4 regions of the Fictibacillus sp. 7GRE50 genome follow, and region 4 is predicted to be linked to each of the others. Evidence: riboswitches for the same ligand, from Rfam matches in the RefSeq annotation. Region 4 holds a riboswitch; each other region holds the start of a gene.
The links. A riboswitch is a leader RNA that binds a small molecule or an ion and turns the genes downstream of it on or off. The one in region 4 is predicted to bind thiamine pyrophosphate.
Positions count from the first base shown of each region.

Region 1: another riboswitch for thiamine pyrophosphate. It lies ahead of tenI (thiazole tautomerase TenI); the one in region 4 lies ahead of thiD (bifunctional hydroxymethylpyrimidine kinase/phosphomethylpyrimidine kinase).
Region 2: another riboswitch for thiamine pyrophosphate. It lies ahead of tenA (thiaminase II); the one in region 4 lies ahead of thiD (bifunctional hydroxymethylpyrimidine kinase/phosphomethylpyrimidine kinase).
Region 3: another riboswitch for thiamine pyrophosphate. It lies ahead of thiT (energy-coupled thiamine transporter ThiT); the one in region 4 lies ahead of thiD (bifunctional hydroxymethylpyrimidine kinase/phosphomethylpyrimidine kinase).

Region 1 is NZ_JACZDW010000001.1:1,109,124-1,112,332, forward strand. Features, by position in the region: gene thiO (glycine oxidase ThiO) at 1-922, opposite strand, end outside; gene tenI (thiazole tautomerase TenI) at 906-1,526, opposite strand; TPP riboswitch at 1,596-1,702, opposite strand; gene IHV12_RS05415 (YjiH family protein) at 1,769-3,067, opposite strand.
Region 2 is NZ_JACZDW010000003.1:152,533-155,741, forward strand. Features, by position in the region: gene IHV12_RS12000 (ABC transporter ATP-binding protein) at 1-70, opposite strand, end outside; gene IHV12_RS12005 (ECF transporter S component) at 84-665, opposite strand; gene tenA (thiaminase II) at 667-1,371, opposite strand; TPP riboswitch at 1,457-1,564, opposite strand; gene IHV12_RS12015 (manganese-dependent inorganic pyrophosphatase) at 1,700-2,629, opposite strand; gene IHV12_RS12020 (glutamate synthase subunit beta) at 2,735-3,209, opposite strand, start outside.
Region 3 is NZ_JACZDW010000003.1:442,338-445,546, forward strand. Features, by position in the region: gene spoVM (stage V sporulation protein SpoVM) at 191-271, opposite strand; gene IHV12_RS13445 (thiamine diphosphokinase) at 376-1,020, opposite strand; gene thiT (energy-coupled thiamine transporter ThiT) at 1,017-1,586, opposite strand; TPP riboswitch at 1,678-1,784, opposite strand; gene rpe (ribulose-phosphate 3-epimerase) at 1,806-2,453, opposite strand; gene rsgA (ribosome small subunit-dependent GTPase A) at 2,453-3,209, opposite strand, start outside.
Region 4 is NZ_JACZDW010000002.1:86,075-89,283, reverse strand. Features, by position in the region: gene IHV12_RS07495 (DUF4349 domain-containing protein) at 1-667, shown strand, start outside; gene IHV12_RS07490 (IDEAL domain-containing protein) at 795-1,025, opposite strand; TPP riboswitch at 1,395-1,500, shown strand; gene thiD (bifunctional hydroxymethylpyrimidine kinase/phosphomethylpyrimidine kinase) at 1,596-2,408, shown strand; gene thiM (hydroxyethylthiazole kinase) at 2,395-3,209, shown strand, end outside.

The DNA of each region.
Region 1 (3,209 bases), on a different contig from region 4:
GCGTTTGTGGCCTGATGCCTCCCCATGCTTTTTCAAAATGAGCACCACTTAGTTCAGGAACGATCTGTTTCGCCTTCTCCATCAATTCAAAGAGACCTGAAAATGTTACCTCTTCATCAAAGACGTGTGGTGTACTTGTCGCGCCAACAAAAATTTGGTTTTCTCGCTTTGGAACGAGGTAACAGTTTTTGTATTTTACCGTACCTGTGAGTAGTGGACGCTGTGTTTTAAAAGAAAGACATTCCCCTTTTACAGGCACCATTTTTAGTGAAGGCTCTATCTCCGAGCTCCACACCCCACAAGCTACTATGACGGAATCAGCATGAAACGTTTCCTTCGTTGTTACGACACCTGTCACTCTGTTGTTGGTTTGGAGAAGCTCAACCACTTCCGTACGCTCTTTTATCTCGGCACCGAGAATTTTTGCGGACTGATAAAGGGCGCGAGTAAGCTTAACAGGTGACACTTGAGCATCTTTTTCAAAATAGAGAGCTCCCTTTACAAGTGAGGATAATGCGGGTTCTTTTATGATCAGTTCTTCAGCTGAAAGCCAGAAAACCTCTTCATCTTGATCTCGACGCTTGGCCGCTTCTCTTTTTAAATCATCCGCTTCTTCCTCTGTAAACGCGAGTTCATAAATCCCCTTCTGGATCAGTTCGATGTCTATCCCACAAACATCGAAAAGCTCCTGTGATAAAGGGGTGAAGGCATTCCGACTCTCTTTTGCGAGCAGATAGAGTGGATGATCGGTCTCAAACTCCATCTCTGCACCGAGCATGCCAGCTGCAGCACTTGAAGCCCTGCTCCCAATTGTTTCTTTTTCAAGAAGCAGCACACGTTTGTTTCGTTTACAAAGCTCATAGGCGATGGAACAGCCGATCACGCCGCCTCCAATAATGATGGCATCATACGTTGTGCGCATCCCACACCTCCAGTTGTTGTTTATACAGCTTCACCGCTTGTAGTGGTGATTTTGCTTCTAAAATGCCTGACATCACGGCGATTCCAGATGCACCTGTTCCGATGACATTCCGTACGTTTTCTGGTGTAATGCCTCCGATCGCGATGACCGGAATTGTGATTTGATCTACCACACGTTGAAGCTGATCTAACCCTCTTGGCTCTGCACCACGTTTGGAGTCCGTTTTAAAAATATGACCATACATGATGAAGTCGGCGCCGTTTTGTTCAGCATCCTGTGCTTCTGAAACAGAATGAACAGAGCAGCCGATCAGCATTTCAGGCAGAGCTCTTCGCACTTGTGACACATCTAAACTGTGGTGTGTCAGCTGAACACCTTTTACACCTGTACAAAGCGCTACATCCACCCGATCATTTGCGATAATTTTAGAGGGAGGCACTCCAGCTTTCTGCAGACGTTCGATAAGATGACTGACTTCTTTGGCAGACTTTGTTTTTTCTCGTACATGCAGCGCCGTGATGTACGGATGAATGAGTATCGCTATCTTAACCAACTCTTCATCACTTTGCCTTCCCGTAGTAATTACATGAAGCTGTTTTTCCACAATAAAAAAACACCTCCTTTATGCAGCAAAGAGGTGGTTTCACAGTTTTAAGAATTTATAGCGAAGTATCTGATCCACACACCACTTCCCTACGCTGGTTCTAACCAAATCAGGTTCCAAGGGTCTTAAAGTTCACTCTAATCTCAGCCTTAACAAAGGCACCCCTAGTGGTAATGACTATTTAATTTTTATATACTACTATTCTATCGATAAAGGGCTTTCATAACAACCAGTAAAAGTATTTATAGGAATAAATAAGCTAGCGGAGTCGCTATAATCAATGCCAACACCGTGCGTTGGAACCAGATAACTAGTAGTTTTGGAACACTGATTGGGATTTCTGTTGAGAGTACACAAGGAATACTAGCTGAGAAAAACAGAATGGAAGCTACGGATACGACACCGATTACGAATTTCGTGACAAGCGCCGCTTCCGCTACTAAGAGTGCAGGCAGGAACATTTCAGCAACCCCGATGGAAGCCGCTTTTGCCGCAAGCATAGCGTCGGGAAGCTGCAGCGCCCATGTGATCGGGTAGAAAACGTAACCCAGCCAGTCAAAGACAGGCGTGTATTCTGCCAACAAAAGGGCGATTAAACCGACACTCATAATGGAAGGCAATATACTCATCGCCATCAGAAAGCCATCTCTTAAATTAGACCAAATGTTAGTCAAGAATGCAGGGGCGTTCTGAGATGAATCCATCGCGTTTCGCCAAGCCGTTTGCAAGTATTTCTCATTCACCTCTTCTTCCGGCTGACCTTCCCCACCAGAATACGTATCATCCATTCTGCTTAACGGACGAAGTCTCACTGTGATTGCCGTTACTAAGAAAGTTACCACAAGCGTCGTCCAGAAGTAGGTGTTCCACATTTCCATCAGACCTAGCGTTTTTGCCACAATGATCATGAACGTTGCAGAAACGGTAGAGAAACCAGTTGCAATGATAGCTGCTTCTTTCACCGTATACTTTCCTTCTTTAAACACGCGGTTCGTGATGAGTAGACCGATCGAATAACTGCCGACAAATGAAGCGACGGCATCAACCGCTGACCTGCCCGGCGTTTTCCAGATAGGTCTCATGATCTTTTGCACGAGCACCCCAATAAACTCCATCAGACCATATCCTACAATAAAGGCAAGGAAGACAGCGCCGAGTGGAACGAGCAACCCAACAGGGATCACGAGTTTCTCAAATAAGAACGGTCCCATGTTCGGATCGCTTAACCAGCTCGGACCCCATTCAAAGTAAAGTAGGACAGCTGCAACGAGTCCCACAACTTTTAGCAATGAGAAGGTGGTCATGACTCGGTCTTTGTTCCACGTTTTTTTGTAGAACGGATAAACAGCACCGAGCAATATGACGAGCAATGCATAAAGCGGTACAGCTTCACCCGCTGTATCTCTCACCCATGTTACAAGATGATCGAGTGGGATCGATGACTTTCCTTTCACTGTGATCGGAATGAAGAACATGAAAATACCAACTGCACTGAACAAAAGAAATTTTAACGAATGAGACCAAGAACCTGCAGTTTTCATAACTTCCAACTCCCTTTCCGCTTGATAAGCCTGTGCTTGTCAGGCTCTCTCTACATCATATCGGGACAAAGTTCGAAATATGACGAGTCGTGCTTGTACAATTTTTATAGGTTATCTTCCCTTTTTGTGCCTTTATATGTCT
Region 2 (3,209 bases), on a different contig from region 4:
CTCTAAACAGCATTTTTGATTCGCCCGGAAACTTTAATCTCAGATTTCTCACAGAAGTTACGCTTGTCATCCAACCACCTCAGTTATTGATCTAACGCTTCATGATCCTTTTTTGACGAAGATCGTACTAAATTCGTCACACCTGTAGCCTCTAAAGCTTTTGCAATAGAAACGGCAAACAATCCTGTAAACAAGATAGAACCGATTATTCTAAATACGATAAATAATGTTAGATTCCATGTTGAAAGATCACCGATATATCCTTTGTAAAAGTCCATGATTAAAGATCCTGCACATGAACCTAGTGCAGCAAGTGAGATGACGAAAAGGTCAAATCGTTTATAACGAAATGCGAATAGGATAAATTCTGCAAACAATCCTTGAATCAGTCCGTATAGTAACACTTCAAGTCCAAATTCAGAACCCATCAAAAATTCTCCTGAAGAAGCAGCAATTTCAGCCAATAGGGCAACTCCAGGCTTTCGAATGATTAGGAATGCAACGGTCGCCGCCATGAACCACATCCCATATATCAACTGATCGATGTGAAGGCCAAACGGTTTTACGGCATAATATAGAGGTCCCCAAATCTTATACAGTATGCCAAATGCGATAGAGATTACGATTGTTACAAGGATATCCGTTAACTTTAACCCCTTTTGCATACTACCCTTCACTCCCGATCGTCGACGTGGTCAGGCTGAATGGAATCGGCCATTTTTCCAATGTATAAGCCATCTCCCAGAAGGAATACTCGTACTGACAACTGATCAAGAAATGTTGAATCATCTTATTTCTCTCCACATCGCTTGCTTTTTCAGCCAATTGATTCAGTCTATCAATCTGCTCTTGTACAAGTTCTGTGAACCATTCACCGCCATATGCAGCGATCCACTCTTGATAGATGGATTCTTGTGGTGTCGCCCCTTTGAATGTTTCACCAATCTCTTGATAGATCCAATAACAAGGCAGAATTGCTGCGATAATTTCTCCCAAACTTCCAGACTCTGCAACTCGGTAAAGGTGAGATGTATAATGGTAAGCAGTGGGAGCAGGTTCAAAATCAGCTAGTTCTTCTTCTGTCACTCCAAGCTGTTTCATAAATGTCTCATGAAGTCCTAACTCCGCGTCATTTGTACCTTGTGCATGTGCTGCCATTCTAGAAGTCGTATACAAATCTTCAGCTCTTGCAGCCCCCATCGCTTGTATTCTTGCAAAATGAGATAAATAATACGAATCTTGTAATACATAGTACCTGAACCGTTCTAAAGAAAGGTCACCATCTGCAATTCCCTTCACAAATGGATGTTGAAGGTTCGCTTCCCAAATAGAAGCCGCTCTTTCTCGCAAGATATCAGTAAATGTGTTCATATGAATCCTCCTTGTTTTATCCAACAAAAAAACCACTCTCAGCTAAGAAAGTGGTTGTATATGGAGAATTCAAAACAGGAATAAAGACTCCGCAACACCACTTCCCTACGCTGGTATAATCCAGATCAGGTTCTAAGAGTCTCAAAGTCGCACTTTGATCTCAGCCTTATAAAAGGCACCCCTAGTGGTTCGTTTTTATATAGTTGGTTTCTGTCTTAAATGATAGCAGTCTCTTTTAGATTGTCAACTATTTTTAAGAAACACGAACTTTGTATAACAAAGTAAAAGGGCAAAGCCGTAGTATGGCATTACCCTTTAAAATCTTCATTTATTTGCTCATCGCTTCTGTTAAAACAGGTACGATTTGTTTTTTACGGGAAACAACACCTTTAAGGATGGCTGTATTGTTTTCTAATTTAACGTTATAAGCTTCTTCAACAGATTGTGATCTCTTACCAAGAGCTAACGCTGTCGAGTCATTGGTTAAAATATCTGTTACCACAAACATAAACAGGTCTAGACCTTTGTCTGCAATCACTTTCGTAATCGCTGATTCCAAGTCTTCTTGATGCTTTAATACATCGCTAGCATCAACCGTATTCACTTGAGCAACTTCAATTTTGTTTTCACCAATGTTAAATTCTTTAGCATCAAGTGAAATCAATTCTTCAACAGATTTATCACTTAAGTCAGCACCTGCTTTTAGCATTTCTAGACCATACTTTTCCGCATCTACACCAGCAATTTCAGCAAGCTCGCGTGCTGCGGCAACATCTTCTTCTGTACAAGTAGGTGATTTAAACAACAATGAGTCAGAAATAATGGCAGAAAGCATAAGTCCGGCAATGTTCTTCTCAACTTGAACGCCTTTCTCTTTGTACATCTTGTTTAGGATTGTAGCTGTACAGCCAACAGGTTCAGCACGATAGTATAAAGGATCGCTTGTTTCAAAATTCGCGATACGATGATGGTCAATAACTTCTAATACTCTTACTTTGTCAATGTCATTTGCACTTTGTTGACGTTCATTATGGTCAACTAAGATTACCGCGTTTGCTTCAGCAGAGACATGTTCAACTAAACGAGGAAGTTCAGCTTTAAAATAATCTAATGCATATTGTGTTTCACCATTGATCTCACCTAGGCGAATAGCTTCTACATTTTGTCCTAATTTAGTCTTCAAGTCAGCGTAAACGAGAGCTGATGTAATCGTGTCAGTATCTGGATTTTTGTGTCCAAAAATAAGTACTTTTTCCATGCGTCTACTCCTTATAAATAAAAGAATTGTTTTAGCCTAAGACCTATTTTATCATATATAAAAAGCTTTTGGCTTTTGGAGTTTATTGTAGCATGGAAAAAAGTATTAAGGCAAAACCGTACTTCCCATCAACGATAGATCCACTTGACGTGCACAATCACGTCCTTCTTGGATCGCCCAAACGATTAAACTTTGACCACGTCTAGAATCACCTGCTGCAAATACTCCATCTACATTTGTTCTATAGTCACCATGTTTAGCATCTACTTTGTTATGTTTGACTTCAACACCAAATTCTTTTAAGACTGGCAGTTCTGTACCCTCAAAACCGATCGCGATGAAAACAAGATCAGCTGGCCAGATTTTTTCAGATCCAGGAATTTCTTCAAAAACCATATTTCCTGCATCATCTGATGTTCTTTTCATCTGAATCGTATGAAGTTCTTTTAATCGACCATTATGATCTGATACGATTTTTTTCGTTTGAACGGAGTACTCTCTTGGATCATGTCCGTATTGAGCAGTAGCTTCTTCATAGGCATAATCCATTGTGAAAATGTTAGGTTGCTCTGGCCACATG
Region 3 (3,209 bases), on a different contig from region 4:
GCTCTTTGAAGACCAAAATAGATCCAAGTGGACAGTATTTTAAAAAAAGTCGACAGTAAAAAGCTGAAAGCGGACAGTATTTTCTTTAAACTGGACAGTAAATCATCCAATCTGGAGCGGAAAGAACTGCTTTCATAGAACCACTCATAAAAAACAAACAAAAAAAGCGCACAGGCGCTTTTTTTGTTTGTTATCCTTTTTTGAAAGAACCTAAGACGGCACGTACGAAGCCTCCCAAAAATTTAGGAAGTTTAATGGTATAAAATTTCATCTTACCCCTCCTCCAGGCCCATAAAAAATGATAAGAGCTAAACAATAAATACTTTATTCCCCTTTTTATAAAAAGGTGCTTTGGGGCCTGTATTCCGTGATTTTTTAATCACGGCTCTTTACCATCAATATTATGCCGGAGTCAAAAGAATAAGTACCACTTTTATTTACAAGCTCATTGGAAACACATAACGATGAACCAGCCTGAAGTTTAGCTTGGTTTAACGGGTATTTAAATCCCTCTAAGGTGATGCCTGTCACTTCTTCACTTTGAGCCAGAAATGAGATATATGAGTATCTGTGATCTTGCTCAATTTCATAACATCCAGGTAGATGAAGTGAGATCTCATTCCTTGTATCCTTTATCCTTACATCTGCATGATTACTCCGACTTTTAAATAAAAGTTGGATGTTCATCAGTTCGTGATCTAACCTTCCACCAGTCGCACCGAATATGAGTATTTGTTCTGGATTCTGTTTCAACGCCCACTCTAGTGCAATCTCCATGTCAGTGGAATCTTTTTCTGATCGGTATTGATTCACTTTTATCGAAGAGTTCATTATACTTCTTCTCTCATCATCTGAAACAGAATCAAAATCACCAAATGCATACTGTGGAAAGATATCATTTCTCAATAAAAAGAGGGTTCCTCTATCGACACCGATCCAAATATGATCCGATGATAGATCATATGCCTTCAAATCAGGAATCAAATGCTCCGGACCTCCTGCAACTATGCTTATCTTCATGCTGCTTGATGGCGACCGTTATGAGCAGCGTGCAGTAGTTTAGGAGCTGTGTTTGTTAGTAGTATAACGACTAGAGCAGTAATCCCGAAAATAACGACCATGAACGATCCGTTGTATAAGAACGAATAGAGCCATATGTTCATCTCTTCTGCTAGATCACTAAAGAATATAACCCCTGATAATACATGTGAGATCGTTCTTAACAAGCAACCTACGAAAATTCCTATAACCATCAAGAACGTTCTCTTGCTGGCACCTTGAGTGATAGACGGTGCAAATGCCCCCGCAACGCCCGCTAGAGCGAACGCTAACGGATAGTCTAAGATCATCTGTGCTGGATGAATAACATAAGGATTCACAAGAAGCTGAAGCAGTCCTACAGCTAAGCCTGTAAGCACCCCTGCCTTTAGCCCTCTTCTAAAAGCCATTAAAAAGATTGGAACCATCTCTAACGAAACAGAACCACCTTGTGGCCAAGGACCAGCAAATTTAATTAAACCTAAAATCAATGATAAAGCAGACATGATAGCGATTTCTGTTAATAATGATATGTTGTTTGCTTTCATACATGATAACCCCCTATTTTCTATGCTAACAGAAAAACAAAAAAAGCAACCGGCATGTGAGCTCGGTTGCTTTTTAGATTTACATTCAAAAAGTCATACGACTCCACATCCCTACGCAGGTATGATCCAGCTTCAGGTTCAAAGGGTCGGGAGAACACTCCCCTCTCAGCCCTTTAAAGGACTCCCCCTGTGGTTGCTTATTTAATTTTCTTTAATCAATTATACACCACGAATGGCTTTTATTGCATCCTTTAAATCTTTCTTCCCATAAATGGCAGAACCAGCAACTAATACATTCGCACCAGCTTCCACACAAAGACGAGCTGTTTCTGGATTTACACCGCCATCAACTTCAATCTCAACGTTCAATCCTTGTGTTTGTACGAGATCGGACACCTCTTTGATCTTGGGCACTACGCTCTCTATGAATGCTTGTCCACCAAACCCAGGATTAACAGTCATTAACAACACAAGGTCAACATCTTGTATTATGTGTTTGATAGAATCGACTGGTGTTGCTGGATTAATCACCACACCCGCTTTTACACCTTGTTGTTTAATAAGTTGAACCGTTCGATGTAGATGAGGTGATGCTTCAACATGCACAGAAATAATATCAGCACCTGCTTTTGCAAATTCTTCAATGTATCGATCTGGATTTTCAATCATGAGATGTACATCTAACGGAAGTTTTGTAACAGGTCGGATCGCTTGAACAACAAGTGGTCCGATCGTGATGTTTGGTACGAAATGGCCATCCATCACATCAACATGAATATAATCCGCACCCGCTTCTTCTACTGCTTTTATATCATCGCCTAACCTTGAGAAGTCAGCCGACAGAATAGATGGAGCTATTTTAATCATCAGTACCTCCGTTTTTGATCTTTAATTTCTTGTAAAAAACTTACGTAATGGTCGTAGCGGAACTTTGGAACGACTCCGTCCTCTACCCCTTTTTTAACTGCACATTTCGGTTCAGACGTATGTGAGCACCCTCTAAATTTGCAATCGCCCCGAAGCTCGTCCATTTCTGGGAAGTACATCGATAAGTCTTCCGCTTCAATATTTAAGAAATCTAGCGAGCTGAACCCAGGCGTGTCAGCAACTAAGCCATTACCAAAGAGAATGAGTTCCACATGACGAGTCGTGTGCTTCCCTCGGCCTAAATGGCTTGAAATCTCATTTGTCTCAAGCATAAGCTCTGGATTGATCGCATTCAAAAGGGAAGATTTACCAACTCCAGACTGCCCTGCAAAAACGGTAACTTTATCTTTGAAAAGTGGATAGAACATTTCAAGACTATCATCTGTTTTCGTCGAAGTTGGAATGACTTCATAACCTAATGTTTTGTACGCCTCTATATAATGGTTGATTTCCTCGATCTCTTCAGGTTTCTGTATAAGATCCATTTTTGAGATACAAATAACAGGTAAGATATCGTTCGCTTCAATATGAACAAGGAAGCGATCTAATAAAAGCGTGCTAAAATCCGGTTCAGTAGCTGAAAAAACTAGAATGGCTTGGTCCACGTTCGCGATAGGAGGACGAACTAGCTCGTTTTTGCGTTCCTTCACATCAAGAATGTATCCATCTGTAATGTTGCTTGACTCGTATTCTACC
Region 4 (3,209 bases):
GGATAAATTGCAAAGCTCGATGGAGACTGTTCGAGAAACGGCAGAGAAGACAGGCGGATATATCGTTGAGTCTACTACTAGTATAGGTGAAAAGAATGATGAATCTGGTGTGATGGTTGTTCGTGTGCCGATGAAAAGTTTTCGTGTGTTTTTAGATGATGTTCGAAGTTTAAGTAAAGGAACACCATACGAAAATGTTACTGGAGAAGACGTTACAGAAGAATATGTTGATCTGACTTCACGGTTGAAAGCAAAGCAACAAGTTAGGGAACGTCTTGAGGCTTTTATGAAGGACGCACAGAAGACAGAAGACTTATTAAAGATATCTGGTGACCTAGCTGCCGTACAAGAAGAGATAGAACAGGTAGAAGGGCGCTTAAACTTTTTGAAAAATCAAAGTGATTACTCAACGGTTACGATACAATTTGAAGTGAAAAATTTAAAAGCGCAAGAACTTCAAACAGAAGGGTTAAATACGTGGGCAAAAACGAAGGTGCTTTTTATGGATACGGTGAACTTTTTAATGTCTGCGATTTCATTAATTGTAGTGAGTATTTTAGGATTAGCACCGATTTGGCTGATCGTAATTATTGTGGTTTATGTATGGTGGCGGAGACGAAAAACAGAACAAAAGAAAAAGCCGGAATCACCGACAACTATGTCTTAAGAGATGTGTGTTTAACTTGTCAGTAACTGGGACGTCAGAAACACCCTCTGCAGCACGGATGATCCGTTTGCTGAAAGGGTGTTTTGGCTCTTACGGCACCTTTTAAGTGGTGTGCCGTTTTAAAGCACTAGCTGAGAAACGCTTTGTATTCTGCGCTTAATTTCATAAAACGTTCTTTATCTTTTGTATCCAAGGCAATGTCAATTTCTCTCTCATAATACGCTTTGTAATAATTGTGAAGGGCCTCATCTAATACCATTTGGGCAATAAGGCTGAAGGCAAATGGGTCTCTTTTTTGTTGTTTGTATTGCACCATCTCATTTTGGTTCTTGTTAAAAGAAGTGTTTTTGTCTTTCATCCTGTTTCCCTCCTTAAAATTATCTCCCTATCCAATTAACCTTTTATGTTTCTAGGTTTCTACTAGTATACTGAGCAAGATGCCTAATGACAACCATTTTATTTGAAAATTCTGAAAAAATTTATACATTGTATCTAAAGTGCTATGTTTTCACCACCTTTTGGAAAAAATGTTAATGATTTGTCATTTTTATTTCTGTTTGCTGCTCTTTGTTACAATTGTTTAAATTCTATTTTTTTTATGTTGTAATAGTGTGTTAGTTATTATTTCCCCGTATTTAAAGATGGTTAAACTTTTTGAAACACGTAACCTAAAAATAATTGACATTATTGTTTATGTATGAGTAGGATTGTGTTAACTCAATAATGTCATTTTCGCTAGGGGTGCTTATTTTAAGCTGAGAGAAGGTTATGACCTTCGACCCTTTGAACCTGATCCAGTTCATACTGGCGTAGGGAAGCGGTGTGGATAACAGTTTCCTTTATGAAATGAAATTTTAAGCCACCCGCCAATCAGCGGGTGGCTTTTTTTGCATTAGGAATTAGGAGGTAGATGAATATGGGACAACTGATAAAGGTAAGTAAAGCACTTACGATTGCAGGATCAGATAGTGGCGGTGGTGCAGGTATTCAGGCTGATCTAAAGACGTTTCAAGAATTAGGCGTGTATGGTATGTCGGTCCTTACGGCAGTCACTGCACAGAATACGACAGGCGTTCAAGGCGTATATCCAGTTTCTATAGAAGGTTTAGAAGCTCAGTTAGCGTCTATAGGCAGTGACTTGACGCCGGATGCGATAAAGACTGGAATGCTCTTTTCAGGTGATTATATTGAGAGAACAGCTTATATGATAACTAAATTCGGATGGAAAAACGTAGTGGTCGATCCAGTTATGATCGCAAAAGGTGGGGCAACATTGTTAGGAGAAGAAGCATTACATGCTATGAAAACATGTATGCTACCGCTCGCGAAGATCGTCACACCAAACATTCCTGAAGCTGAAGCATTAACAGGTATAACGATAAACAGCAGCGAGGCTAGAGAAGAGGCGGCAAGAGTTTTGTTTGATTCGGGTGCTGATCATGTTGTAGTAAAAGGCGGACACTTTGGAAACGGTGAATTTGTTTCGGATCTCGTATTTAATGGCATAGAGATGATTGAACTTGTAGAGAAGCGGATTCAAACGAAAAATACTCACGGAACGGGTTGTACGTTTTCAGCAGCATTGGCTGCAGAGCTTGCATACGGGAAAAAGGTCGATAGTGCGATCGTGCATGCTAAGAAATATATACAGACCGCAATTGAACATGGAATCGATGTTGGTTCAGGTCATGGACCGGTCAATCATTTTGCCTATAGGAGGATTGCACATGAACAATACTAGGATACAAGAATGGAAAACGTTTGTTTCACAGATTAGAGCAGAAAAGCCACTCATTCATCATATAACGAATAATGTCACCATGAACTTTCTGGCCAATGGAGTCCTCTCAGCAGGAGGGAGTCCAATGATGGTGCATGACGCATGTGAAGTTGAAGAAGCTGTAGGGGTTGCCGATGCGTTAGTCCTGAACATTGGAACAATAGATGAAGCTTCAGCAAAATCTATGATACTCGCACTTCGTAAAGCATTGTACGCTGAGGTTCCAGTTGTCCTTGATCCAGTAGGAGTAGGTCTATCATCATTCAGGCAAGAGCTCGTAAAGAAGTTGTTGTTTGAATATTCAGAATTTAAGGGGGTCAGACCCCGAACAATTCTGACAATTTGCGGAAATGCTGCTGAAATGCAGTTTCTGGCTGAAGGGGCTTGGGAAGGAAAAGGTGTGGATGGTGATTTGGCGACGTCTGAAGATGATCTGATCAAGCTTGCGGGGGCTGCGGCAAAGCAAACAGGCTGTCTTATCGCCATGACTGGAAGTAAGGATGTTATTTCAGATGGTGAAAAAGCTATCGTGCTTTCTCATGGGGATCCGATGCTTTCTTATGTCACAGGGACAGGATGCTTTGCTACCTCAATGGTAGCTCTATATCAAGCCAACCTGAAAAAAGAAGTCACGAAGGAGACAGTAAACATGCCAGTCTTAGAACGAACCGCATTAGCTATATTAATGCTTACTAAAGCGGCAGAAGAAGCTGTTAAAACTGCTCAAGGACCAGGAAGCTTTCAACAAAATCTTCTTGACCA